Regions from separate parts of the Paenibacillus sp. FSL E2-8871 genome, predicted to be linked through region 2. Evidence: riboswitches for the same ligand, from Rfam matches in the RefSeq annotation. Region 2 holds a riboswitch; the other holds the start of a gene.
The links. A riboswitch is a leader RNA that binds a small molecule or an ion and turns the genes downstream of it on or off. The one in region 2 is predicted to bind preQ1.

Region 1 (12,613 bases), 4.7 Mb from region 2:
TTGTTTTTATTTAAGCCTAAGCTTTAGATCTTAAATTGTTGCACAGCTTCCTGAAGCTTCTTAGCCTGCTCATATAGATGCTGCACGGTTACTGCATGTCCTTCAAGCTCTATACGTTGGCGCTCGGAGTTCTCGGATAGTGTGTCCGCACTTTCTTGGGATCTTGAAGTGATTTGTGCGGTTTCCTCAACGGAAGCACTAACTTCTTCTGTACTTGCTGAGATTTGCTGCGTAGCCGCAGATACAGATTGAATATTCTGATTGATGCTTTGAATCAGAATCAGAAGGTGATTGAAGGCATCGCCCGCTTCTGCCACCTTGCCTACCCCGGAGGCTACCTCAGAATTCACATGGTTCATCTCAGTAACGGAGCGATTCATATCTTCCTGAAGTCCGAGTAGGAAATCACGAATCTGCTCATTCGCATTACGGGATTGTTCGGAAAGCTTGCGTACTTCTCCGGCAACCACGGCAAAGCCGCGTCCATGTTCTCCTGCACGTGCTGCTTCGATCGAAGCATTGAGCGACAGCATTTGGATTTGCTTCGTAATTTCAGTAATACTATGAACGACTTCTCCGATCATTACTGAACGTTCATTCATAACTTGTAATTGCTCCAGCGACTGCAGGGAGGCACGTTCAACATGGCGCATTTGCAGAACGGCACTTTGGGCAATCTCATTACCGCCAATCGCTTCAGCGGAAGCTTCACTGATCTGCTCAGTGACTTCGGTGGCTGCTGAAGCAATATGCTGAATGCCGAAATTGATTTCTTCCATAGCTTTTGAATTATCTAGAGCGCTGCTCGCGATGGTCGTACTACCTTTGCCAATTTCTACAACAGATGTACTAGAGTGGTCTGCCATTTCATTTAGGACCTCAACACGTTCTCTTAAAGAATTGGAATCGGTGACCACAGTATTTGAGGTGACGAGTACATGTCCAATCATTTCTTTTAGGCGCAGGGTCATCGCTTGGAAGCTTCTGGACAGTTGAGCTACCTCATCACTGCCTTTAACCGTTAATTCCTCTGTGAAATCCCCCTCTGCAAGACGGGCACTGTAAGCTGCAAGCTTTGAGATAGGACGAGTAATCCGCATGCTCATAAACCAGGCACCAGTTGAGCCTATAATCAGCGTTAGCAGAGTGATCCCGGCGCTGGTCCACAGAATACTGTCTGTTTTTTCTTGAATAAAGCTTACATCACTGCTGATTCCGATAACCATCGTACTTCCGGGAATTCCGATATAAGCTGACTTATGTACACCATGCGAGTCCTTGTATGTATCGCTTAGTCCACTCTTTCCTTTAAGAGCTTGCTGCATTGCAGAGGATACCTTAACAATTTCCTCCGGCTTTAATTTTGCATCATGATCTACGGACAGAACCTCAGCTTCCTTGCCTTTTAGATTGAGTAGAAAAATAGTCTCAACCCCATGCTGCTTTCTCTTATCCTGAAAATAGAATTCAAGATTGGTGGCTGCTTGTTCGTTCTTCTTTAGTGCTTGCTGAGCATGCATTGTATTTATATTCTTATATACGTCCTGAGCAGCTGCAGTTAGAATTTGATTGATTTGTGGCATGACATAGCTGTTGAAAATACTGGTGGATATAAAGTAGAAGCTGGTACTTAACAAAAGAGACGTGAGTAATAGAACTACAAATAATAAACGCGTAAATCTGCGACTGATCGACTGCTTGAAACGAAACATATTGTTCTCCCCCTTTTTATGGGCAGCGAAGCCCCATTTCTTTATATCCCTACCGACTGCTATTGACTGGCAACCTGCAATATATTCCATAGTTATGTAATATATCAACTAAATGGATCGGGAATGAAGTGTTTGATACTATTCTATAGAATTAACCTCTGGATGAATAGTGAAAGTTTTAGTTTATATAGCATATTTTTCTGAAAAAGATGAATTATTACTGACACTTTTATTTTTAGTTAATAAAAATGGGTATAAATACCCATTTCATAAATTGTTTATTTTTATGGATTGTTTGACGACAGTGTGATAGAGTATTAATGTTTTGTTCCAAAACTTAATGTAAGCCGCGGTTCGTAACCATCCCGCGTAAACAAAACTAGGAGGAGTTTAAGCAATATGTTTAATTTGATGTGGGGAGTTTTATTTGTTATTGTCAATTTTGCTTTTTTTCTACTCTGTTACCGCCTGTTCGGCAAAAGTGGAATGTATGCCTGGGTAGGTATCGCTACTGTAATTGCAAACATTCAGGTAGCTAAGACGATTGCTATGCCATTTGATATCGTGATGACACTCGGAAATACGATGTATGTCACTTTGTATATGACCAGCGATTTGCTTAATGAGAAGTATGGAAGAGCAGAAGCACGTAAAGCGGTTTGGTTTGGCTTCTTCACCTTGCTTATGACGACAGTCATTATGCAAATGGTACTAGTATTTAAGCCGCAAGAGACCGATATTGCTCAGTCTTCTTTGGAGACGATCTTTGGTCTGATGCCTCGACTAGCGTTGGGTAGTCTAACTGCTTACTTCATTAGTCAGTTCCTAGACGTTCGGTTGTACTCCTGGATTCGCAAATATTACAGCACCTCAAGTCAGTTGTGGATTCGTTCCAACGGCAGTACGATGGTTAGCTCCTTTGTGGATACACTAATCTTCTGTACCATTGCATTTGCTGGGTTGTATAACTGGAGTGTGTGGTTTGAAATTTTGCTTACAACGTATCTAGCGAAATTCTTACTAACCGCAGTAAGCACACCTATCTTATATATCGCCCGAACTTTTACTTTTGCTGAAGATGGAATACCATCATCCGCTCATAAGAAGGAATAAACAACAATACAGCCAGCGCGTACCGATCATAATCGATGCGCGCTGTTTGATTTTTTCAGTCGTAAGAGGGCTCAATCGTTCCATATAAATATGTACATAAAATTAATATAAAGCTAAAATAAGCTATCGTAGCCATTCTAATTGTATCCCGAGCGAAGAGAGAGTACATAATCGGTAGTCACAGAAATTACGAATAGGTGTGGTGAAGGATGAATCTAGTAGTTCCTATACTGCGTCATGCAGCAGAACAGCCCGACAGAATTGCCTTAACCCATGACCAAGCAACTCATACCTATGCAACATTAGTGCAAGCGATGCGGAGAATTGCCAATGGTCTACAGCAAAAGGGCCTTAGGCATGACAAAATCGCTATTTTATCTACGAATCGCATTGAATTTGTCGAGGTTTTCTTGGGGGCTATTTATGCAGGCTGTGTTCCCATTCCTTTAGATCCCAAGTGGAGTGCAAATGAACTGCAGGTTATTATAGAGCAGTGCCAGCCGACAATGATTTTTGCCGAGCCGGAAGCTGCAAAGAATTTGGTCTTCAAGGACCAAGCCATCCCAACGCTGACTTTTTCAAATGAACGAACAGGTTCCTATGATCAGTGGTTGAAAGCTCAGAAGCCAGAAGCTGAATTGGAAGAGACGAACGAGTTATTATTTATCGGTTTTACTTCAGGCACAACGGGGCTACCCAAAGGATATATGCGTACCCATTTATCGTGGTTAAAGAGCTTTGAGGTATCGAGTGCTGCCTTTGAATTAGACTCTATGAAGGATGTTTTAGCACCGGGTCCGTTTGTGCATTCGCTGTCCTTGTTCGCTGTAATGCAGAGTCTGTATGGTGGAGCAAACTTTCATATTACGCAAAAATTTAGCGCCACACAGGTGTTAGAGCTGTGCAAGCAGATTCCGGGTGTGGTGTTGTTTGTTGTACCGACAATGCTTGAATCCATGATGCAGCAGGCTGTTCCTGGGCAGACGCAGATTGATGCGATTATTAGCTCAGGTGCAAAGTGGTCGGAGTTGTCCAAAAAAAAGGGTATAGAAGTGTTCGCTGGAACGCGTCTCTATGAATCCTATGGTTCCTCAGAAGCGAGTTATATTAGTTATTTGGATGTTCTGGAAGAGCATAATCCGAACTCTGTAGGCAAGCCCTATCCCGGAGTGCAAATTTCCATTCGTGATGAAGAGTTCCGTGAAGTCCCTACGGGGGAGATTGGGCAGTTATATGTGCGAAGTGATATGATATTTCTAGGCTACCATCAATTGCCGAAGGAGACCGCAGCAGCTTTTCGAGAGGGATGGCTTGTGTTGGAGGATTATGTTTATCAGGATGAAGCTGGTTATTTATATCTGGCGGGTCGCTTGAAAAATAGAATCATCTCCGGTGGGCTGAACGTTTATCCAGAGGAAATAGAGCGAGTACTGGAGCATCTTCCGGAAATACAAGAAGTAATGGTGCTTGGCGTCCCTGACGATTATTGGGGAGAACAGCTGGCAGTCCTCGTGAAATGGAATGGTGCAAAGCATTTATCTATAGACGAAATAAAGAATTATTGTCGCCAGTATTTAGCAAGTTACAAAGCGCCGAAGGAGCTGCTGACAGTTGATGAGTTTATCTATACAAGCAGTGGCAAAATTGCCCGGCAAGCGATGAAAGACTATGTGAAAAGAGCGATGGTATGATAGAAGCAGTAATTGTTATGGCAAAACGTACACCGATTGGCAGGATGGGCGGCTTATTAAGTACATTTGAGCCGGAAGCATTACTGGCGCCGCTTATTCAGCATATTGTGGCAGAGACGAACCTGCCCGTCGATATGATCGATGATGTGATTATTGGAAATGTGGTCGGTCCGGGTGGAAATATTGCCCGGGTAGCTGCGCTTGAAGCGGGACTGCCTGTTTCGGTTCCGGGCGTTACTGTGGATCGGCAGTGCGGTTCTGGGCTAGAGGCCATTAATATAGCAGCACGGCTTATTCAAAGCGGCGCTGGTGAGATTTATTTAGCGGGCGGTGTTGAGAGCACGAGTCGTGCCCCTTGGAAAATGGCTAAGCCCCAAACCTTGATGGGGGTTCCGCAGCTATATACCCGTGCTCATTTTACACCTAGCGCTTACGGTGATCCGGATATGGGAATTGCTGCGGAAAATGTAGCGCGGAAGTATGGGATTTCGCGAGAAGAGCAGGATCAATATGCCTTGAAAAGCCATCAGAAGGCCGTTCATGCTCAGCAAAGTGGTAGGTTTCAGCAGGAGATTGTACCTCTTCTGGTTGAGGGGGAGTGGGTGAACACCGACGAATGTCCAAGGGCTAATACGAGCCTGGACAAGCTGCGAAAGCTACCTTCAATCTTTGAAGAAAAGGGTACTGTCACCGCTGGAAATGCCTGTCCTATTAATGATGGTGGGGCGCTTCTATTAATGATGTCCCGTGAGAAATGTCGGCAACTCAAGCTTAAACCTATCCTGCGTGTCGTAGATGCGCAAGCAGCAGGTGTAGATCCGAATTATTTAGGTATGGGCCCAGTTCCAGCTGTTCAAAAGGTGTTACATCGTCAACAGCTGACCATAGCCGATTTAGATATCGTAGAGTTTAATGAAGCCTTTGCTTCGCAAGTTCTAGCCTCACTGAATGAGCTTCAGATCCCACAGGAAAAGGTCAATCTTGGAGGAGGCGCATTAGCTATCGGTCATCCATATGGGGCGTCCGGAGCTATTTTAATGACGCGTTTATGTGCTGAAATGCAGCATACGCCTTATCAAAGGGGACTTGCCACTTTGGGCATTGGCGGCGGGTTGGGGCTGGCTACGCTTGTGGAGGTTACGGAATGAACAGCGTCCGACATCAGATTCTTATGACTGCTGAGTGGATATCGGATTACGCACAGAGTATTGAGGCACCCGTGCAGACGACTAATGGCAATCTGATTGCTCCTTCTACGATGCCTATTATTTTTTGGCAGGTCTTCGATATTCCTTGGCTTAGCAAGGGAGAGCCCTTGCTTCACGGCACTCAGAAATTCTCATATCAAGCACCGATTACGGCAGGGATGACGTTAGATTGTGAATTAGCATTAACGAGCAAGGTGCAAAAAGATGGCCGGCAGGGCAAGCTGACCTTTTACACACATACGCTGGTTTGTAAATGTGAAGGCGAGCTTATAGTCACCGCAGAAACGGTGTTAATTCGGGTAGGTGATGATCATGATGAGAAAATGCATAACGGCTGAGGCTATCCGGCAATATGCAGCAGCTTCCCAAGATCTGGCCGCTATTCATCTAGATGAGGATGCTGCAACTGAGGCTGGATTTAAGCGGCCCATTGCGCATGGGATGTATCTAATGGGATTAGCCCAATCCTTATATATCGAGGAGCATCAGGCACAGTGGATCACTCAATATGATATGAAATTTCATAAGCCTATAGAGGTCGATAATGTCGTGATTTTTGATTTTGCGGAGGATGACTGCCTGGTTAAAGTGACCCTTACAACAGAAGCAGGCGATGTTATTGCTTCGGGAGCTTTTTCAGTGAAAGAGGTGTAGTGATGAACAAAGTAGCCTTAATTACTGGAGCAACCAGAGGGATCGGGCGTAGTATTGCCGTGCAGCTCGGCAAGTCCGGTTATGTAGTGGTTGTAAATGGTACAAAACAAGTCTTAATCGATGAGGTTGTCCATGAGATTCGTCAGGCGGGTGGTGAGGCATCAGGATACTCTGCTAATGTAGCAGATCCAGTTGCGGTCACTGCAATGGTGGATGAGGTTATTACACGGTATGGCCGTATTGAGGTATTGATAGCTAACGCTGGGAATTTGCAGGATCAGAAATGTCTACGGATGACGGATGAAGAGTGGAAGGCTGTGCTGGATGTACATCTAAATGGCACCTACTATAGCATTCAACGCGTACTTCCATATATGCGCCAGACAGGTGGCGATATCCTGTTGATGACCTCTACGGCTGGACTAACAGGTTCTGTGGGTCAGGTGAATTATAGTGCAGCCAAAGCTGGAATACTTGGAATGACGTGGACACTAGCAGCGGAGCTGAAACGTGATCAAATTAGAGTCAATGCGATTTCGCCAGCCGCTTTAACAGATATGACCAGACCTGTCATTGATCATTTGAAAGCGAAACATGCCAGCCGTAATGATCCGTTCCCAGACTTTTGGCGAATAGGTGGCCCGGAGGATATTGCTTCCTTTGTGACTGCATTATTGAGTGAGTCTGACGCGGATTTAACCGGTGAAATCTTTGCTGTGAATGGATCAAAAGTGACGAAATGGGAGAAGCCTGCACCTGCATTTTCCGAGAACAGCATTGGGGCATTTTTCGCTACTTGGCATCGTCAAAAGGGGAGTGAATAAATGCTTACCTTCGATCAAGTTCATTTTTATTATAAAAAGGGTCAGCCTGTCCTAGAGGATATCAGCTTTACAATAGAAGCGGGGGAGTTTGTGGCGATTGTTGGCGCGAATGGCTCTGGCAAATCCACCATTGCAAAGCTCATGGACGGACTGCTGCTGCCGCGAAAAGGGGCTGTACAGTTTAAGGGCCTAGACACCACAAAGCCAGCTGATCTTGCAGATATTCATCAGCAAATTGGCTTTGTTTTTCAGAATCCAGAGGATCAATTTATCACCACAACCGTTATGGATGAGGTGCTTTTTGGTTTGGAGAACGTTCGTGTGCCAAGGGAGGAAATGCGCAGCCGATTGGAGCATGCCTTGCAGGCTGTTCATATGGAGGATTACCTGGACGCTATGCCACATCAGCTCTCTGGAGGTCAGAAGCAACGTGTCGCTATTGCGGCTATATTGGCGATGCGCCCGCAAGTCATTATATTTGACGAAGCCACCTCTATGCTTGATCCTCAGGGAAGGCAGCAGGTGCTTGCCATTATGCAAGAGCTGCATCGTCAAGGTCTGACCATTATTCAGATCACTCACCATATGGAGGAAGTGCTTTCAGCAGAACGATTATTACTCCTGCATCAAGGGAGACTTGAGTATGATGGTGCTCCACTGGCTTTTTTTGAAACGATGCCTGTTGCGGACTATCAATTACAACTGCCTTTTGCCGTGCGTGTACATGCATTGCTCCATTCAGAAGTGCCGCCAACAGCCGATTGGAAGGGGATAATTCGATCACAATGGTCTACCAATTAGATAATTTAAGTGTAAACTATGCTGATCATGTGGCTTTGCACAATATAAACTGCACCATTACTGCGGGCAAATGGATTTCGATCATCGGTCCCACGGGTGCAGGAAAGTCTACCTTTGTCAAAGTGCTGAAGGGCTTGATTCCCACCGTAAAAGGAGACTATTGGATTGATCAGCAGCCTGCTCCCAGAGATGCCAAAGGACAATTAAAGGTGGTCCCGGAGCTGGGCTTCGTGTTTCAATATCCAGAGCATCAGCTATTCGAAACTACGGTGCAAAAGGAGCTTTCTTTTGCTCTGAATCTGCAGGGTGCTTCACGCCAGCAAATCACGGAGGCGATTGAAAGGATTTTACCGCAAGTGGGTCTGTCTGAGGGCATTCTCCCGTTAAATCCATTCCAATTAAGCGGTGGAGAAAAGCGTCGTGTGGCCATTGCCTCCGTGTTGATGACGAATCCGAAGCTGCTAATTTTGGATGAACCGACAGCGGGGCTAGATCCAGCTAGCCAAGTATCTTTGCTGAAGCTACTGAAGACTTGGCAGCAACAAAATCAGCGCACCATTCTCTTCGTTTCGCATCAGATGGAGGATGTTGCTGAGTACTCGGATGAGGTTTTGGTTTTCCATAAAGGTCAGCTAGAAGGACATTTTGACCCCAGAACACTATTTATGGAAAAGGAAGAATTATTGGTGGAGCTGGGCTTGTCCATGCCTGAACCCCTACAGCTTTTGAAGCTAGTAGAGGAACTATCTGGCCAAAAAATAGAGGTTGCTAGCTGTAAAGAGCAGGATATCTTCGATGCTGTTCAGCCAATTTGGCATTCGAGGGGGCGTCTACATGGCTGATTCCGTAATAGTGGGTCAATATGTGGAGACGCATTCGATTTTCCATCGTTTAGATCCTCGTATAAAGCTTGTTAGTATCGTGATTCTCATGCTTAGCTTTCTGATGCTTGGAACATGGCTTAGCTATGCAGTTGCAACTGTTTTTGTATTCGGAATTTTGCTGCTGTCGAAGGTTCCTATTCATTTCTTCTGGCGGGGGCTGCGGCCGTTATTATTTGTTTTGCTGTTTACCCTTCTGTATAATGCTGTGTTCACCAAAGGAACGATCCTCTGGTCGTGGTCCTTTATTGAGGTAACTGAAGAGGGACTGCGAACAGGATTACGTTTTGTTTGGCGTATTATATTGCTCATCTTATTAGCCTCAGTATTAACGTTAACGACTAAACCGCTAGACTTAGCATATGGTCTTGAAAAGCTACTTGCACCTCTATCCAAAATAGGGGTACCCATAGAACAATTCTCCTTAATGATAGTGATTGCGATCCGGTTTATTCCTACCATCAAGGAGGAGTTGGATCGTATTCTGCTCGCACAAAAGGCTAGAGGTTATGACCTTACAGCATTATCACTGCCTAAACGGATATTTGCTTATGTCCCGATCATTATTCCTTTGCTCTTCACGACAATTCAACGTGCTGAACAGCTGAGCTATGCGATTGATGCGCGTGCTTATGGAAATGGTAAAGGAAGAACTTCTTATAGGGTTTTGCAATTTCAGAAAATGGATTATCTGGCAGGGGGAATTGCTCTTTTATTTGCTGTGATTCTGCTGTGGTTAAAGATAGGAAAGGTGTAGATGAAGATGAAATGGAACACCCGTATTACGGAGTTATTACACATAGAGTATCCTATTATTCAAGGTGGGCTTGCTTATTTAGGTTATGCAGACCTCGCAGCTGCCGTTTCGAATGCTGGTGGATTGGGTCAGGTTACAGCGATGAGTCTTCCGAGTGCAGAGGCTTTACGTTCAGAAATAGAACGGGTACGTACTTTGACGGACAAGCCTTTTGGCGTTAATTTTGCCATCGGTGTGCATGGTATTGGTTATGAAGATCGGGTGCAGGTCGCCATCGACGAGAAGGTTCCCGTGGTGAGTCTCACCGGTGGGAATCCGGCCCCTATACTGGAAATGCTACAGCAGACTGATATTAAAACGCTCGTGCTCGTCTCTTCACGCAGACAAGCCCAAAAAGCTGAACAATTAGGCGCTTCTGCGGTTATTGTTGTTGGGCAGGAGGGAGGAGGCCACTTGGGACGTGATGATGTAGGGACTATGGTGCTTGTTCCTCAAGTAGTTGATGCGGTTGATATTCCTGTGATTGCTTCAGGCGGGATCGGGGATGGCCGTGGATGGATGGCGGCCCATGCACTGGGGGCTGAGGGAATTGAAATGGGCACACGATTCGTTGCTACGGTTGAATGTGTTCATGCGGCTGCTTCTTATAAAAAAGCCCTAGTAGAAAGCTCCGAGTCAGATACAGTCGTAATCAAACGCTCTATCGGAGCGCCCGCGCGAGTGCTACGTAGTGAGTACATAGATAAGATTCTCGAAATTGAGCGTGTGACTCCGACTTATGAAGCCTTAAAAGAATATATTAGCGGTGCAGCCAATAAGCGCTGGATTTATGATGATGTCAAAGAAGAGGGCATCGGCTGGGCAGGCCAAGTGACAGGGTTGATCCATGATACCCCTACGGTCTCGGAACTAGTCGGCAGGATGGTCAAAGAGGCAGAGTCGATTCGCGGGATGTGGGGAATGCAGGCGTGAAGATGTCAGCAGAGCAGTTGTATCCAAAAGATGAATTAATGAACTGAAAGCTAGGTATTAGATTGACGCTGCTTTATTAAGCTAACGGGCAGGTTTGCTCAATCATCGGGCATTATCGGACTATATTATTGGGAGCGATGGTGCGGCTAATCCGAGGCGTTATGCAAAAGAAGATAATAGTTGGTTGAATCTATCACGCTCCTCCAAAAAAGGGCAATGGCCGCTGTATTGGAATGGAACTAATTGCGAATTTTTAATCAGTTTATTTGTTTCCTGAGCTTGGGTAAACGGAACGACTTTATCATGAATTCCATGAATAATTAATGTGGGCACATCGATTTGTCCAAGATCGTTGTAAACATTCTCGTCTCTTAGCGTGACCATAATGGCAGAGGTCGACCAATTCGCAGCTTGTAAACCCATTAGAAAGAACCATTCGGATTTCGCTTCAGAAATGTACTGAAAGAAAAAGCTCTCCGTTTGGTTTTGCAGCATTTTCGGACGGTCATTGTTTGTCTCTTCGATGATTTTATTCGTAAATTCTTTTGGAACGCTTGATGGAGACGCAGCGTCGATCAGGACGAGTTTAGATACCCCGTACCCTTTATAACGAGCCATATAACGAATTGAGATCGCTCCTCCGGTAGAGTGTCCTGCCAGTGTTATGTTTTTTAGCTGTAACGCTTCGATGACCATACGAAGATCATCTGCTAATCTATCGAAACCGTAACCATCGAATGGTTTATCCGAATTGCCATATCCTCTCCAGTCCATTCCGATACAACGATATCCGAGCTTAGGAAGGAAATTGAACTGATATTCGAACTGGTTATGGTTTAGCGGCCAGCCATGAATAAAAAGTATCGTTTTATTTCCCTTCGGATTGATGTCCTCTATAAATACTTTTACGCCCGGTTCCACAGTAACGAAGTATCCCAAGTGTATCGCCTCATTTTTTTAATGTATTTCCCCGTTAAGATATTCGCCCTAGGCAAGGTTAATGCCTAATTTCAGCGTCAAATTGGGTTAAGATAGTACGTAGAGATTTCTGAGGAGTAGCTTGAGTGAAACAATTTCTTCAGATCATTGAGCTCACGGGGTACGTTAGTGGAACAGCGGTTGCTTAGGCAGCCGTTTTTTTTATTTGTTCAACTAACGGGCAGATTAGTTGAACAGAACATACTATAGTTTTCTTGTGAACAACAAACTCGCGAAATTCCAAGTCGGTATTTCTATATAATAGACATCAAGATGTCTTTATCGTCTGTTTCTCCTATATTAACTGTGGTAAATTATGGAGAGTGCTTATTTAAATGTCTTAGAAGAAAATGACTAGGGGAGAAATACTTCGTGGAAACTCACTCATCCAAATATCAAATGAAAAAGAGCTATATAATATTATTGCTAGTTTTCATATTAGTTATTTTAACCGGTTTTCGCATTTTATGGATGGAAGCGTTTCAATATCCCAAACAGGCGTCAATTCATAATGGGCAATTCGATTTACGCAATTGGAATGCAGAAGATGGCAGCATTCACTTACTTGATGGGGAATGGGAGTTTTATCCCTCGCAATGGTTGATAGATGGTAGTCGGCAACAATTGTTAGGCGATAATGCGCCAAGACACATTCAGGTACCGGGAGGATGGAGTGAAGTTTTGCATGCTGACAAGCCATCTCCATACGGGTATGGCTCTTATCGTTTGCTTCTTTATGTAGACCCGGCGAAGCATCTTAATTATAGTATTCGTGTACCCAGTGTACGCACTGCATCAGAATTATATGTAAACGGTCGATTACTTACTAAATCCGGACAGGTGGCGACAACAAAGGATGAATATATTTCGAAGGACCTACCTTATTCTACAACCTTTACAGCAGATGACAACGGTGTAATCGAACTCGTGATTCAGGCGGCAAATTATGTGGATAGTCGAAGCGGGGGCATTGTCCGATCCATAAAATTCGGTTCAGAAGAAGCCATTGCCAAAGAGATGAA
Region 2 (12,613 bases):
CATTACAGCTTTAGCCAATCCTAGTCCATCCATAAAGGGCATGCAAATATCTGTAATAATCACATCCGGTCGATACTGCTCGACTGCATCAAGGGCATCTCTGCCGTTATCGAAATCTCCAACAAGTTCAAAACCATGATTATTCCATGCTATCTTCTGTTTAATCCCCTCACGAACCTCGTCTTCATCATCAACTAGAATAATCTTATACATCCAACACCTCCTCAGCTATTGACTCAACGAGTGCATGTAATGTAAATGTTTACCTTTTGGGATAAGCATAATAGAGGTTGCCTTCTTGAGGCAACCTCTATTATTAATCTCTTCTATTCGTACAGCAGAGGTTTGATCTCATCGGAATCTATATTGTTCTTATCGTACCAGTGAAACCCGGTATCAATATTCTTTTCTACGGTTTCCCCTTTAATCGCCTGTACAGCTGCCTTCACCGCTTGATACCCAATACCAATGGGGTTCTGTGTAACAGCGCCAGCTACAACACCACTACGAATAGCATCCATTAACTGTTTACCGGAGTCAAAGCCGATAACCACAATCTTACCACCCATCTGTAATTCATTTACTGCATTAGCTACTCCTACTGCAGATCCTTCGTTTGAGCCATAGATTCCTTTAAGGTCCGGATTGGCTTGCATCATCGCTTTTGCAAGATCCGTGGACTTCAACTGATCTCCGCCGCCATATTGCGGCTCTAACACTTCAATATCTGGATATTTCGCTTTCATTTGTTCTAAGAAGCCATCTCGACGCTGTTGACCTGTGCTGCTTGTTTGGTCATGTACAACTAAACCTACTTTACCCTTTTTGCCGATCAACTCAGCCATTTTATCAGCTGCCAAAGCTGCTGCCGCTTTATTGTCAGTCGCTGCGGTTGCTACAGGAATATCGCTATCTACACCAGAGTCAAAGCCAATGATTGGAATATTGTTTTCCTTTGCCTTTTCCAGATATGGAATCGCTGCTTTGCTATCTAGAGCTGCTAACGCGATTGCTGCTGGTTTCTTATCTAGCGCCGTCTGCAGCATCTCAATTTGTTTATCTACCTGACTCTCATTTTCAGGTCCTTCAAACGTAATCTCGACATTAAACTCCTTGGCAGCCTTCTCGGCTCCTTGCTTCACCGCTTGCCAGAATTGATGCTGGAAGCCTTTTGAAATGACTGGGATATATGGTTTGTCTGAACCGGATGCACTCTTTTTGCTATCACTGTTGTTACAAGCACCAAGTAAGGTAGTAGCCAATAACAAACTGGCAAGCATGATAATCCCTCTTCGACGTTGTTTCATTTAAATCTTCCCCCTCGTCATTTGCTTTGTATATCACTCCGTATGGAGATAATACCTCGTTCATTGCTTCCGTCTACGAAGAATATCAGCATACACTGCTATGATGATTACAACACCAACAATGACTGTCCGCCATTCCTGAGCAACGGACATAATCTGTAAGCCATTCGTCAGTACACTCATAATCAGTGCACCAATAATTGTACCTAGAATAGAACCTACGCCCCCGCTTAAAGATGTGCCTCCAATGACGACAGCCGCTATAGCTTCAAGTTCATAACCAGTGCCAAGTGATGGTTGGGCTGAATTTAGACGTGATGCCATCAGGATACCAGCGATTCCGCTGAAAATCCCTGTGATGGTATAGATCACAATCTTCCATTTGACCGTATTCACACCTGATAAGCGAGTTGCTTCTTCATTGCTGCCAAGTGCAAAGTTATAGCGTCCAATAATGGTCTTCGATAAGATGATGCTTGCGATAACACCGAGCAATAGGAAGATTACGATGGTGTTAGGAATGCCTGGGATCATCTTGCCCATTGCAATCTTGGCAAAAATCGGATCATCATTGAAATAAATCGGCTTGGCACCCGTTATGACAAGTGACAATCCTTTAGTGACCATCATGATCGCTAGAGTAGCAATGAAAGGTGGAATATTCATTTTCGCCACCATTAAACCACTTATAAAACCGCATAGTGCACCAGCTAGAATTCCGCCTACAATTCCGAGTGGAACAGGTAGACCCCAGAATGTAATGATGACGCCAACCATCACCGAGGAGAAGGTCATCACAGTACCCAAAGCAAGGTCGATCCCGCCCGTAATAATTACAAAGGTTGCGCCCAGCGCTAATACCCCAATTACAGCTGTCGAGACGAGAATTCCAACTAGGTTAGAAAACTGAAAAAAGTTACTTGATGCTACGGAAAATACGATGACCAGAATGATCAAACTTGCGAATGCTAGTAATTTTTGTTTAAATCCTGATTGCGCCCCGGTTTGCTTCGAGCTGATAGGCTGGCTAATCCCTTTATCTGCGATCTTCATGACCTTGACACCTCCGATAAACATTGAACGATTATGAACGCATCGTCGCATATTTCATTATCGCTTCTTGCGATGCTTCTTCTGCGAGTAGTTCACCAGTTATACGTCCTTCACACATGACAATAATGCGATGGCTCATTCTTAGAATCTCTGGGAGATCTGAAGAGACTATAATGATCGCTTTTCCCTCACCTGCTAGCTGATCAAGCAACTTATAGATCTCACTTTTCGCTCCTACATCAATACCACGTGTTGGCTCGTCAAAGATCAACACATCGCAATCTCTCGTTAACCATTTCCCGATAACTACTTTTTGCTGATTCCCACCGGATAAGAATTTGACTTTTTGACTTACACTTGGAGTCTTGGTTGCTAGTGCTTCCGCATGCTGCTCCGCGGACTTTCGCATCTCCCGATCCCTCATCCATCCGAATGCATTACGGAATTTATAGAAGGAAGCAATCGCATTATTCATGCTAATGTCCATATCTACAAGCAGCCCGTAGCGTTTGCGATCTTCGGACAAATAGCCAATTCCATGCTGCACGGCTTGGTGAGGCTGTTTTATACGAACCGTATTTCCATGCAGCTTAATCTCACCCTTATCGATAGGATCAGCCCCAAATACGGCACGAACAACCTCAGTACGTCCAGCGCCCATTAATCCAGCGAAGCCCAGAATCTCACCTTTATTCAGATGAAAGCTGATATCCTTCAACATTTGCCCACTGGATAAGTTTCGAACCTCTAGTACGACTTGCTCTGTCTGTAACGAAAGCGTTGGCTTCGACGTTTGATACAGTTCACGACCAACCATCATGCTAATAATCTGATCAATGGTTATTGAATCCGTCCGAACAGTATCCACGTAACAACCATCCCGCATGACTGTAATGCGGTCTGTGATCCGTTTCAACTCATCCATGCGGTGAGAGATGTATATAATACCTACACCTTTTTCTCGTAATTGCTCGATCATACGGAATAACTCGTTAATTTCCGTATCTGTCAACGCTGCAGTTGGTTCATCCATGATTAGTACCTCCGCATTGAAGGACAAAGCTTTGGCGATTTCAACCATTTGCTGATTAGCAACTGTCAGATCTGAGACCAAAGTCTTCGGATCTAGTTTTAGATTCATCTGATCAAACAGTTCCTGCACCTTACGATTTAGCTCCAGATCATCAACGAACCATTTCAGTGCCTTTCGCGGCTCACGACCAATAAATATATTTTGGGCCACTGTAAGATGCGGCATTAGATTCAGTTCCTGATGTATGATACTAATCCCGAGTTCCTGCGCAGCACGAGTATTGGCAATTTCCACCTCAGATCCCTTGTACCACATCTGACCCGCATCCTTGGAATAGACTCCTGTTGCAATCTTCATTAAGGTAGACTTTCCTGCGCCATTTTCACCGACTAAGGCATGCACTTCCCCACGCTTCAGCTCAAATTGACATTGATTCAATGCATGAACACCTGGGAAAAATTTATCAATCCCCGCCATTCGTAGTAATACTTCGTCCATTTCATATCCACCTCAAATCCTTTATGAATGCCTTTTTGTTAAAGTAATCGCTTTCAAATGTTGAATGTAAAATTATTGTATTACCTATAAGTTTCCAATGTAATGGAATATTCTCCGTAAAAAAGTTTAAAATTTTATGTTTTGAAGCAAGCAAAAAAGACTACACCGTCCTTTTTCGGACAAAGTAGCCTTTTGATTAGCTCATATGTGTATAACAGTTGTAATCCTTACATTCGAATAGCCTACAGGTTCTGACCCTTTCCAGCCACCAAGGTGAATGTCTTTGGTATTCCTTTATCATAAACATCCGAGGATAGATTAGGTTCTTCGTTCAATTGGCGGATCACAAGCCCAGAACTGGCAGCAGCAGTTACAATTTCTCCAAGTGTCCAGCGGCGCCAATATACAACGCTATGTTCCTGTTCGGCTATTGGTTTGCCTGTGGAAGGCAAATACTTAGAGTACGAGACCTTTTTTTCTTCCAATGTCGTATCGAAATAGTCCCCGCTAACTTTGTGCTTACGAACCTTCGCTGTAGAACCCTTAGAGGATATAAGCTTAGTTGTCACAGGATGGAAATCACGTAGAACAAAGATCCCATCAGGAGAAAGTAAATGGCGGACGGTTTCCATAAACGGTGCTAGGTCGGTAAAGTAGTGTACAATTCCTAATTCAGCAAATACGATATCATATGAACCATCGAGCACGTGATCTGGCAGCTTAAGAACATCTGATACGATATAGTTAAGCTGAACACCTGCTTCTTGTGCGAGATCAGCTGCATAACGCGCATTAGCTTCTGAGAAGTCAGCAACAGTAACGTCCGCTCCAAGTAATGACAGCGCGACTGCCTTCATTCCGTTTGATCCCATGAGATTCATCATCTTTTTACCCTGTACATCTCCAAAATAAGAAGAGAGCGGGTACAGCTTTGCACTAGGTTCCTTGATTAACTTGGCTGCTGCCTCTGACGGTGTACCAAATCGAGCAACCCAAGCTGTGTATGTGTCTTCGTTCCATAGTTCCTCACTCGTTGGCGCAGTGCCTTTTCCAGGATGCAGTTCTAAATTTTGATCTTGTTCTTCCATACCTTGCGACCCCTTTATGATTAAAATATCTGTTATGAAGCATTCTGAATGGCATCTGCCACCTGAATCGTTTTCTTTCTTCCAGCGTACAAATATACGCCCAGTCCTAACATAACCAAAAGTCCACCTGCCCATTGTAGCGCAGTTAATTGTTCACCCAAGAGCAGATAAGCAAGGATACTAGCCCCCACTGGTTCTCCTAAGATGTTCATAGATACCGTAGTTGCGGATACATACTGAAGCAGCCAATTAAATAAAATATGGCCGAACACCGTAGGAACCACTGCTAGCAAAAGGAAAATCCCCCACTCATTCGCAGGATAATTGAAGAAGGAAATCCCCATGAACAGATTGTATATGGCAAACACACCAGCCGCTGATAAGAAGACTATCAAGCTGTACAGGTATGAGGGCATGCGCACTACAAGCTTTTGACCGATAAGCATATGCACAGCTACCGCTACTGTTCCTCCAACCGATAACAAATCACCTTTAAGATTATCTGCAGAGATACCAATATCTCCCCAACCGATAAACACTACTCCGCCAATAGCAATACTCAGCCCGAGAATAGCAGACACAGCCGTTTTTTCCTTATACAAAAAATAAACGCCCAGCATAATAAACACTGGCTCCAGCGCCATGATCATCGTTGAACTAGCTACCGAAGTATACTTCAAAGAGCCCATCCAAAGCAAAAAATGTAGAGCTAGCATAATGCCTGAGAGCACTAGCATGATCCAGTCTTTTTTACGAAGAGCGAACGCTGCTCCGCTGTATGGTCTTGCAAAAGGCAACATCAGCAGCGAGGTGAACAACAGCCGATACATTCCTTGTATAGATGCTGGCGCTGTAGACCACTTAATAAAAATTGCGGAAAAAGAGATGGCCACAATCCCAACCAACATTAAAATTGGAATAGGAAGTGGCGGTTTTTTAAGCTTCACATGGTACGCGTCCTTTCAATATCTTAAGTCACTTATGTTAATTTAACGCAGACCGTGAAAAAATGCATCTATTTTCATTAGATTTCACTAAAAAAAGCATAAGCAATGTCATTTCTGACGAGAGCATATGCTTCTTATAGGCTACGGCTTCAGAACAACCTTGATGCAATCCTCTTTTTTCTCACTAAAAATGTCATAGCCATGCTCCGCTTTGCTGATAGGCAAGCGATGTGTAATGATATCTGTAGGATCAAATTTATTCTCTTTAATCATCTTATAAAGCAAAGGCATATAGTGAATCACTGGAGCCTGTCCCATTTTTAAAGTAATGTTACGTTCAAATAGATGACCCAAAGGGAACATATTGTAATTAAGCCCATAAACTCCTACAAGCTGAATAGTTCCGAATTTACGTACGATATCCGAGGCCATTCTAAATGCACTGAGTGAGCCTCCCTGTAGCTTCAGTGTGGTTTCCACTTTCTCCAATGCAGATATTTTGGCATCCAAACCTACACAGTCAATAACTACATCTGCGCCCCCATGTGTTATCTCCTTCAAATGAGCTGCAATATCCTTCATCTCTTCAAAGTTATAAACTTCAACATTATTTGTCAACTTCGCATGCTGCAGCCGATAGCCAATGTGGTCAACAGCAATAACTCTAGAGGCGCCTTTGATCCAAGCAAATTTTTGAGTTAGCAGTCCCACCGGCCCGCAGCCGAGAACAATGACCGTATCCCCGGACTTCACTCCTCCGCTTTCTACTCCCCACCAAGCTGTAGGTACAATATCTGATAAGAAAAGCAGCTTCTCATCTTCCATTTCTGCATCCTCAGGAACTACAAAAGGGCCGAAATTACCATAAGGAACCCGCAGCAATTCAGCTTGCCCGCCAGCAAATCCGCCATAAGTATCAGAATACCCTAAATAACCGCCAGTATCCTTAGCATCATTAGCATTGTCACATTGACTCTCCATCTCATGCTGGCAGAAGAAGCACTGACCACAGGCCACATTAAAGGGAAGAATGACACGGTCGCCTTTCTTGACTTTAGTTACGTCTGGACCGGTCTCCTCAACAATCCCCATGGGCTCATGACCAATAACATAGTCATCATACATACCTGGAATTTCACCGTTAAAAATGTGCAAATCTGATCCACAAATCGCTGTAGAAGTAATTCGAACGATAATGTCATCCTTTTTCTCAATCTTCGGATCAGCTACCTCTTTAACTTTCACTTTCTTCTTCCCTTGGTAGGTTAATGCTTTCATGCTGTTAATCCGCTCCTTTGAAGTATAGCATAGGATAGAACGATAACGTGTCTTCTATGTTATAACCCATTACCTTATCCTCTTATCCATGAAGAAGCGGAGAATACATCATAAGCGCATAATTATCCGTTACAGCTTCATCTCCAAGTAGCTCTCCGGTCCGTGTATATACTTTTCGACTAATCTTGTTACTGCGTATATACCCTCCCCAAGGTTCTAAACTAATCCTATGATCACTTTCGTACACTTCATATTTATAAAGGGACTGCTCATCGCATCTCCATTCCCCATGCAAATGGCTGTCATCCAGCCAGAGCTTTAATTGATACGTTTGATTCGTGTTATTCTTCACTTGAAGATCCAAATAATTATAAGAACAGGTGGCCCCGCTTCCAAATGGCTGTGTACGCTGTTCATCTGGAAATACATCATAGCTGTGCCGATGCCGTTCTGTAACCGTAAGAGGTGTATGCAATGTCATCCAGTAGATCAGATTGGACAACTGGCACAGTCCCCCGCCGACTCCAGAATGGAAGCCACCATAATGCAGCACCATCCCGTCCAGATACCCTTTTCGCTTACTGGGCTTACCGATGCTTCTCCAATAGGAAAAAGTCTCACCCGGGCGCACCAAGAGCCCATCCAGTTTCGCTATCGCCAGACGTAAATTGGTTATTTTATTGTATTGAAGTACCATATCTACATTCCGTAGACTTCTTAATAACGGTGTAGCATGAGTCATCACTTCATTAGATAAAATTCCACTAGTGCGCTGCTTCGCCACCTTGCTGCGGCTAGTGCACCATTTCAAATATCTTTTCCAAATAAAATATCGCTTTCCGGCAAATAGTCTAAGTCGAGAACGCTGAATAGGTTTCATGGCAGCCTGAGGTGTACTCATCTAGAACTGAACCTCGCTTTCAGCTCGTAACTGGGCGAATCTCCCTCCGATTACTGCATTATGATGCTTAACGATCTCACTACTATTGAGAACCCCATTATCAAAGGTGCTATGAGCATCTTGGACGAGAACATTCTTATACCCCATACTGTATGCGCGTCTTATTGTCGTATCTAGGCAGAACTCACTTTGCATCCCACAAATCACCAGATTCGTGATCCCCAGCTTCTGTAGCTCCTCTTGCAGTTCGGTTCGGTGAAAAGCATCCCAAGTAGACTTCTCCACAATAACTTCACCTTCCTGCGGTGTGATACGGTGACTGATCTGCCATGTGGACGTACCTTTTGTATATTCCTCATCTTCGGTGTGTTGAATATAAACTATTGGAGTACCTGCTACCCTAGCTTTGTTCTGAAGGGAAATAATTCTCTCCATTACACCCTCTTCATCGTACAGCTTTTGATCAGGATAGGAGAACATAGCTTCTTGAACATCGATAATTAATAGTGCAGTTGAATTTCTCATTTAGTACCTCCTACAACTTTTATGAAAATCATATCAGATTATGCGACATTCTATCTACCTATTTAAAGGCTTAAATCAATAAAAAAAGGGCATCTGCTGAGCAGACACCCGTTACATTTAAATACTTTTTACTTGCCACGCTTATTATGCCAGATCAATGCATGCAGCTGTGGAAGGACACGTACTCTATTCATATCAGCGTCTACGATTACTTTATTAAACAACCATTCCAGCCTTCCCAAAAGTCGAGCAGAAATGTCGCCTTCTTCAGTGACATCATCATTCCCAGGCTGCAGAAAGAGCTGCACATTGGGATATCGCTCATGAATGTCTTTTGCATAATCAAAATCCTTATCGTCAAACACTACGACCTTCAAGCTATGCGTAGAACGACCCAGTTTCTCCATTTTACTCATGATGTTATCTAGAATTTCCCAATTCGTTGTCATTCCTGAGCTTGGGGGTTTAGGGCTAATTGTCAGCACATCCACGTCATTGAACCACTCCTGCCATTTACTCCCCTGAGTTTCTATTGTAGCTTGAATCCCGCGCTCATGTAGCAGGTTAATAAAAGTGCCCATCCCGTCACCAATCAAAGCAGGATTTCCGCCTGAAATCGTAACACAGTCGAAATTATCTCCAGCTATAGCTAAAAGTTCATTCATAATTTCATCCGAGGTCATCATTCGAACCTTATCCTTAGCAGTACCATCCCAAGTAAAAGCAGAGTCACACCAGCCACAGCGATAATCGCAGCCATAGGTGCGGACAAACATCGTCTTCACTCCAATTACCGCACCTTCGCCTTGAATAGTCGGACCGAACATTTCAATTACAGGAATCTTACTCACAGTCACAGCCTCCATATAAACGGTAGGATGGCCCTTCATCCGGAACATCTTCAGCCAGCACCTCTGCCCAGGAGGTTGGAGTCTCCCATAGCTTTACCGAGTACAAAGGCAACCCTGCTTGCTTAAGCTTGTAGGCAATATATGAAGACATATTCTCCACTGTGGTGCGGAAAGACAACAAAGCTACTTTGGAGCCCGTATTCGTTAACGTTTCTAACACAGGTTCATTTCCCATAGCAAGAAAAGCGTGATCTAAACGATCTACAAGGCTTTGTTGCACAGTCGTCTTGATATCGCTGAAGTCAATAACAAACCCTTCGTCTGAATGGCCTTCCGTAGCCTCTGGTTTGCCCTTAAGCACTACTTCGAGCTTATAAGTATGTCCATGCAGATTGCTGCATTTCCCTTTGTGACCAATTAATTGATGCGCCGCATCAAACGTAAATATTTTGCAGACTGAAACCTCGTTAAGCATTAAGATCCGGCCTCCATTTTCTCCGCCTCATATTGCTCAAGACCACGCTGACGCAACAGACAGGCTGGACAAGTACCGCAGCCACTGCCAATAATACCGTTGTAACAGGTCAATGTGTGTTCGCGAACATAATCAAAATAACCAAGTTCATCTGCCATCTTCCACGTTTCTTTTTTATCCAGCCACATCAATGGAGTGTGTATCGCAAACTCATAGTCCATAGATAAATTCAGCGTAACATTCAATGATTTCACAAATACATCACGGCAGTCCGGATACCCGCTAAAGTCCGTTTGGCAGACACCAGTGACGATATGGGAGTAACCCAATTGTTTAGCTAATATTGCGGAAAAAGATAAAAATAACAGATTCCGTCCGTCAACAAATGTACTAGGAAGCTCATCACCTTCGCCAGCAACGATATCAATATCCTGGCGGGTTAGTGCATTTGGTGCCAGCTGATTAAGCAGCCCAAGATCAAGGATATGCTGTTTTACATTAAACTTAGCTGCTATTTCTGTAGCAACTTCGATTTCAGCCGCATGACGCTGATTATAATTAAAGGTAACTACCTGCACTTCCTCAAACTGCTTCAATGCCCAAACCAGGCAAGTGGTGCTATCTTGTCCGCCGCTAAATACGACGAGTGCTTTTTTGTTCATCTTAATCTCTCCTTATCAACTTGTTGGGATTAGCGGTTATCCACTTTTTCCGGATAGAGGTCGTGATTCATTAAGCGGTGCTCCGCCATCGCCTCATACTTCGTACCCGGTCTTCCATAGTTGCAATAAGGATCAATAGATATGCCTCCACGCGGAGTGAACTTGCCCCATACCTCAATATATCGTGGGTCCATCAGTGAGATCAGATCATTCATAATAATGTTGACGCAGTCCTCATGAAAGTCACCGTGGTTACGGAAGCTAAACAGATACAGCTTTAATGATTTAGATTCCACCATTTTCTGTTCAGGAATATACGAAATATACAATGTGGCAAAATCCGGCTGACCTGTAACAGGACATAAGCTAGTAAACTCAGGGCAGTTGAATTTAACAAAATAATCACGCCCTGGATGCTTGTTATCAAACACCTCAAGAATAGCTGGATCATAACCAAACTTGTACTGCGTTCCCTGATTACCAAGTAAAGTGACTTCTTGCATTTCCTCTTTCAATCTTCCTTCTGACACGACAAAAAACCCCTCTCTTTTCCTTCGGCCTTGGCCGGTAATGGAAAGAAGAACGAGATTTCGAAAACTTTGCTCCACTAAGAAGAAACGGAAGCAACATCCGGGTTAAGGACTGCATCCGCTTATAAGATTTAATATACTCTTAGTTTTTTATAGAGGGAGTTCGCGAACCTCTCCTGCACAATCCGTGCAGACTTCTTCTTCATGCATATTGCGTCTTGAACTATACCATGGTAATTTGCTTCTGACAAGTTCTACGCTTTGCCCGTCTTCCAAATCCAGAGCGAAAGTACCACAATCCACAAGAGCAAAAGCAGGCTTTCTAGGAGCAATACTCCTTCTCCATTTAGAATACTGTTCAAATTCTGAACGATTTCAATACTTGGCAGAATAACAAAGATCGGATAGGTCCATTCTGGAAGAGCGCCGTACACAGAAGCTACTAAGAAAAAAACAACCATAAATGCGGAGCTGATGGCTGAACCATTTTTGGAGGAACTTACCTTTAAACCAATGATAATTCCAACTTGCACAAAGATAATTCCACCCAATAACATATACAATAAGGAAGGGAGTAAATCCATTGTCAAACCTTGATTTAGTACATAAACAATCAGCTGTGATAACAAAGAAAAAACAAGAACAGATCCAGCTTTCGCAGTAATAATCTGGCCTCTGCTTAGCGGAGTAATCAACAGCGCATCATAAGTCTTACTCTCCCGCTCCTCAATTAATCCTGGGCCGGTAATCATGATCCCAACCATCACTTGTGCAAATAATATCCATGTAGAAAGAAGCATGAAGTCCAAACCGCTCTTGTCCACTACAGTGATGATGATTTTAGCCATAAATATAGGCAAAATTATTAGAATTACAGTCGCAGGATTACGCAGTATATCCTTACTTTCATGTTTAAGCAGCTTCCATATCTGATAACTCAACTTAGCTCACTTCCCGTCAGGGCAGCGAATACATCTGCCAGCGAAGCTTCTTTGCTGTGCATACTTAGAATTTTATTCGTAGACATTAACTGATAGATATGATCTTTAGTAGCTTCTTCTGCAATCGGCCAGGATTTAATAACCACTTTACCATCCTGCTGATATTTAACTTCAATTTCTGGTTTACCATAAATGGTCTTAAGTCTATGCGGTTCATCGAGTGCCACTAATGCACCAGCGTACATGATGCCCACTCTATCGCTTAATTCCTCGGCTTCGTGCATATCATGCGTCGTTAGGACAATGGTTGTGCCTTCTTCTTGAATTCTCTTGACGTGATTACGTATGAGTGAAGCTGAATTTGGATCTAACCCACTTGTAGGCTCATCTAAAAACAACACTTGAGGCTTATGTAATAATGCTCTGGCGATTAGAACACGCTGCTTCCAGCCTTTGGATAAGCTGCTTACTTTAGCTTTTTCCTTATCTAACAGCTGGAGGGTTTCCATGACTTCATTCACTCG

Region 1: another riboswitch for preQ1. It lies ahead of NYE25_RS27205 (queuosine precursor transporter); the one in region 2 lies ahead of queF (preQ(1) synthase).

Annotation. Positions count from the first base shown of each region.
Region 1 covers NZ_JBBOBV010000001.1:6,049,813-6,062,425, forward strand. The annotation lists gene NYE25_RS27200 (methyl-accepting chemotaxis protein) at 24-1,712, opposite strand; PreQ1 riboswitch class I at 2,056-2,101, shown strand; gene NYE25_RS27205 (queuosine precursor transporter) at 2,112-2,825, shown strand; gene NYE25_RS27210 (AMP-binding protein) at 3,035-4,516, shown strand; gene NYE25_RS27215 (thiolase family protein) at 4,513-5,664, shown strand; gene NYE25_RS27220 (FAS1-like dehydratase domain-containing protein) at 5,661-6,062, shown strand; gene NYE25_RS27225 (MaoC family dehydratase) at 6,037-6,378, shown strand; gene NYE25_RS27230 (SDR family NAD(P)-dependent oxidoreductase) at 6,381-7,202, shown strand; gene NYE25_RS27235 (energy-coupling factor transporter ATPase) at 7,203-8,003, shown strand; gene NYE25_RS27240 (ATP-binding cassette domain-containing protein) at 7,988-8,845, shown strand; gene NYE25_RS27245 (energy-coupling factor transporter transmembrane component T family protein) at 8,838-9,641, shown strand; gene NYE25_RS27250 (NAD(P)H-dependent flavin oxidoreductase) at 9,648-10,613, shown strand; gene NYE25_RS27255 (alpha/beta fold hydrolase) at 10,773-11,552, opposite strand; gene NYE25_RS27260 (hybrid sensor histidine kinase/response regulator) at 11,964-12,613, shown strand, end outside.
Region 2 covers NZ_JBBOBV010000001.1:1,369,584-1,382,196, forward strand. The annotation lists gene NYE25_RS06195 (response regulator) at 1-213, opposite strand, end outside; gene NYE25_RS06200 (ABC transporter substrate-binding protein) at 327-1,307, opposite strand; gene NYE25_RS06205 (ABC transporter permease) at 1,368-2,360, opposite strand; gene NYE25_RS06210 (sugar ABC transporter ATP-binding protein) at 2,392-3,891, opposite strand; gene NYE25_RS06215 (class I SAM-dependent methyltransferase) at 4,134-4,979, opposite strand; gene NYE25_RS06220 (DMT family transporter) at 5,012-5,926, opposite strand; gene NYE25_RS06225 (zinc-dependent alcohol dehydrogenase) at 6,068-7,204, opposite strand; gene NYE25_RS06230 (VanW family protein) at 7,287-8,105, opposite strand; gene NYE25_RS06235 (cysteine hydrolase family protein) at 8,106-8,630, opposite strand; gene queE (7-carboxy-7-deazaguanine synthase QueE) at 8,759-9,481, opposite strand; gene NYE25_RS06245 (6-pyruvoyl trahydropterin synthase family protein) at 9,474-9,956, opposite strand; gene queC (7-cyano-7-deazaguanine synthase QueC) at 9,956-10,618, opposite strand; gene queF (preQ(1) synthase) at 10,648-11,121, opposite strand; PreQ1 riboswitch class I at 11,285-11,328, opposite strand; gene NYE25_RS06260 (ABC transporter permease) at 11,403-12,089, opposite strand; gene NYE25_RS06265 (ABC transporter ATP-binding protein) at 12,086-12,613, opposite strand, start outside.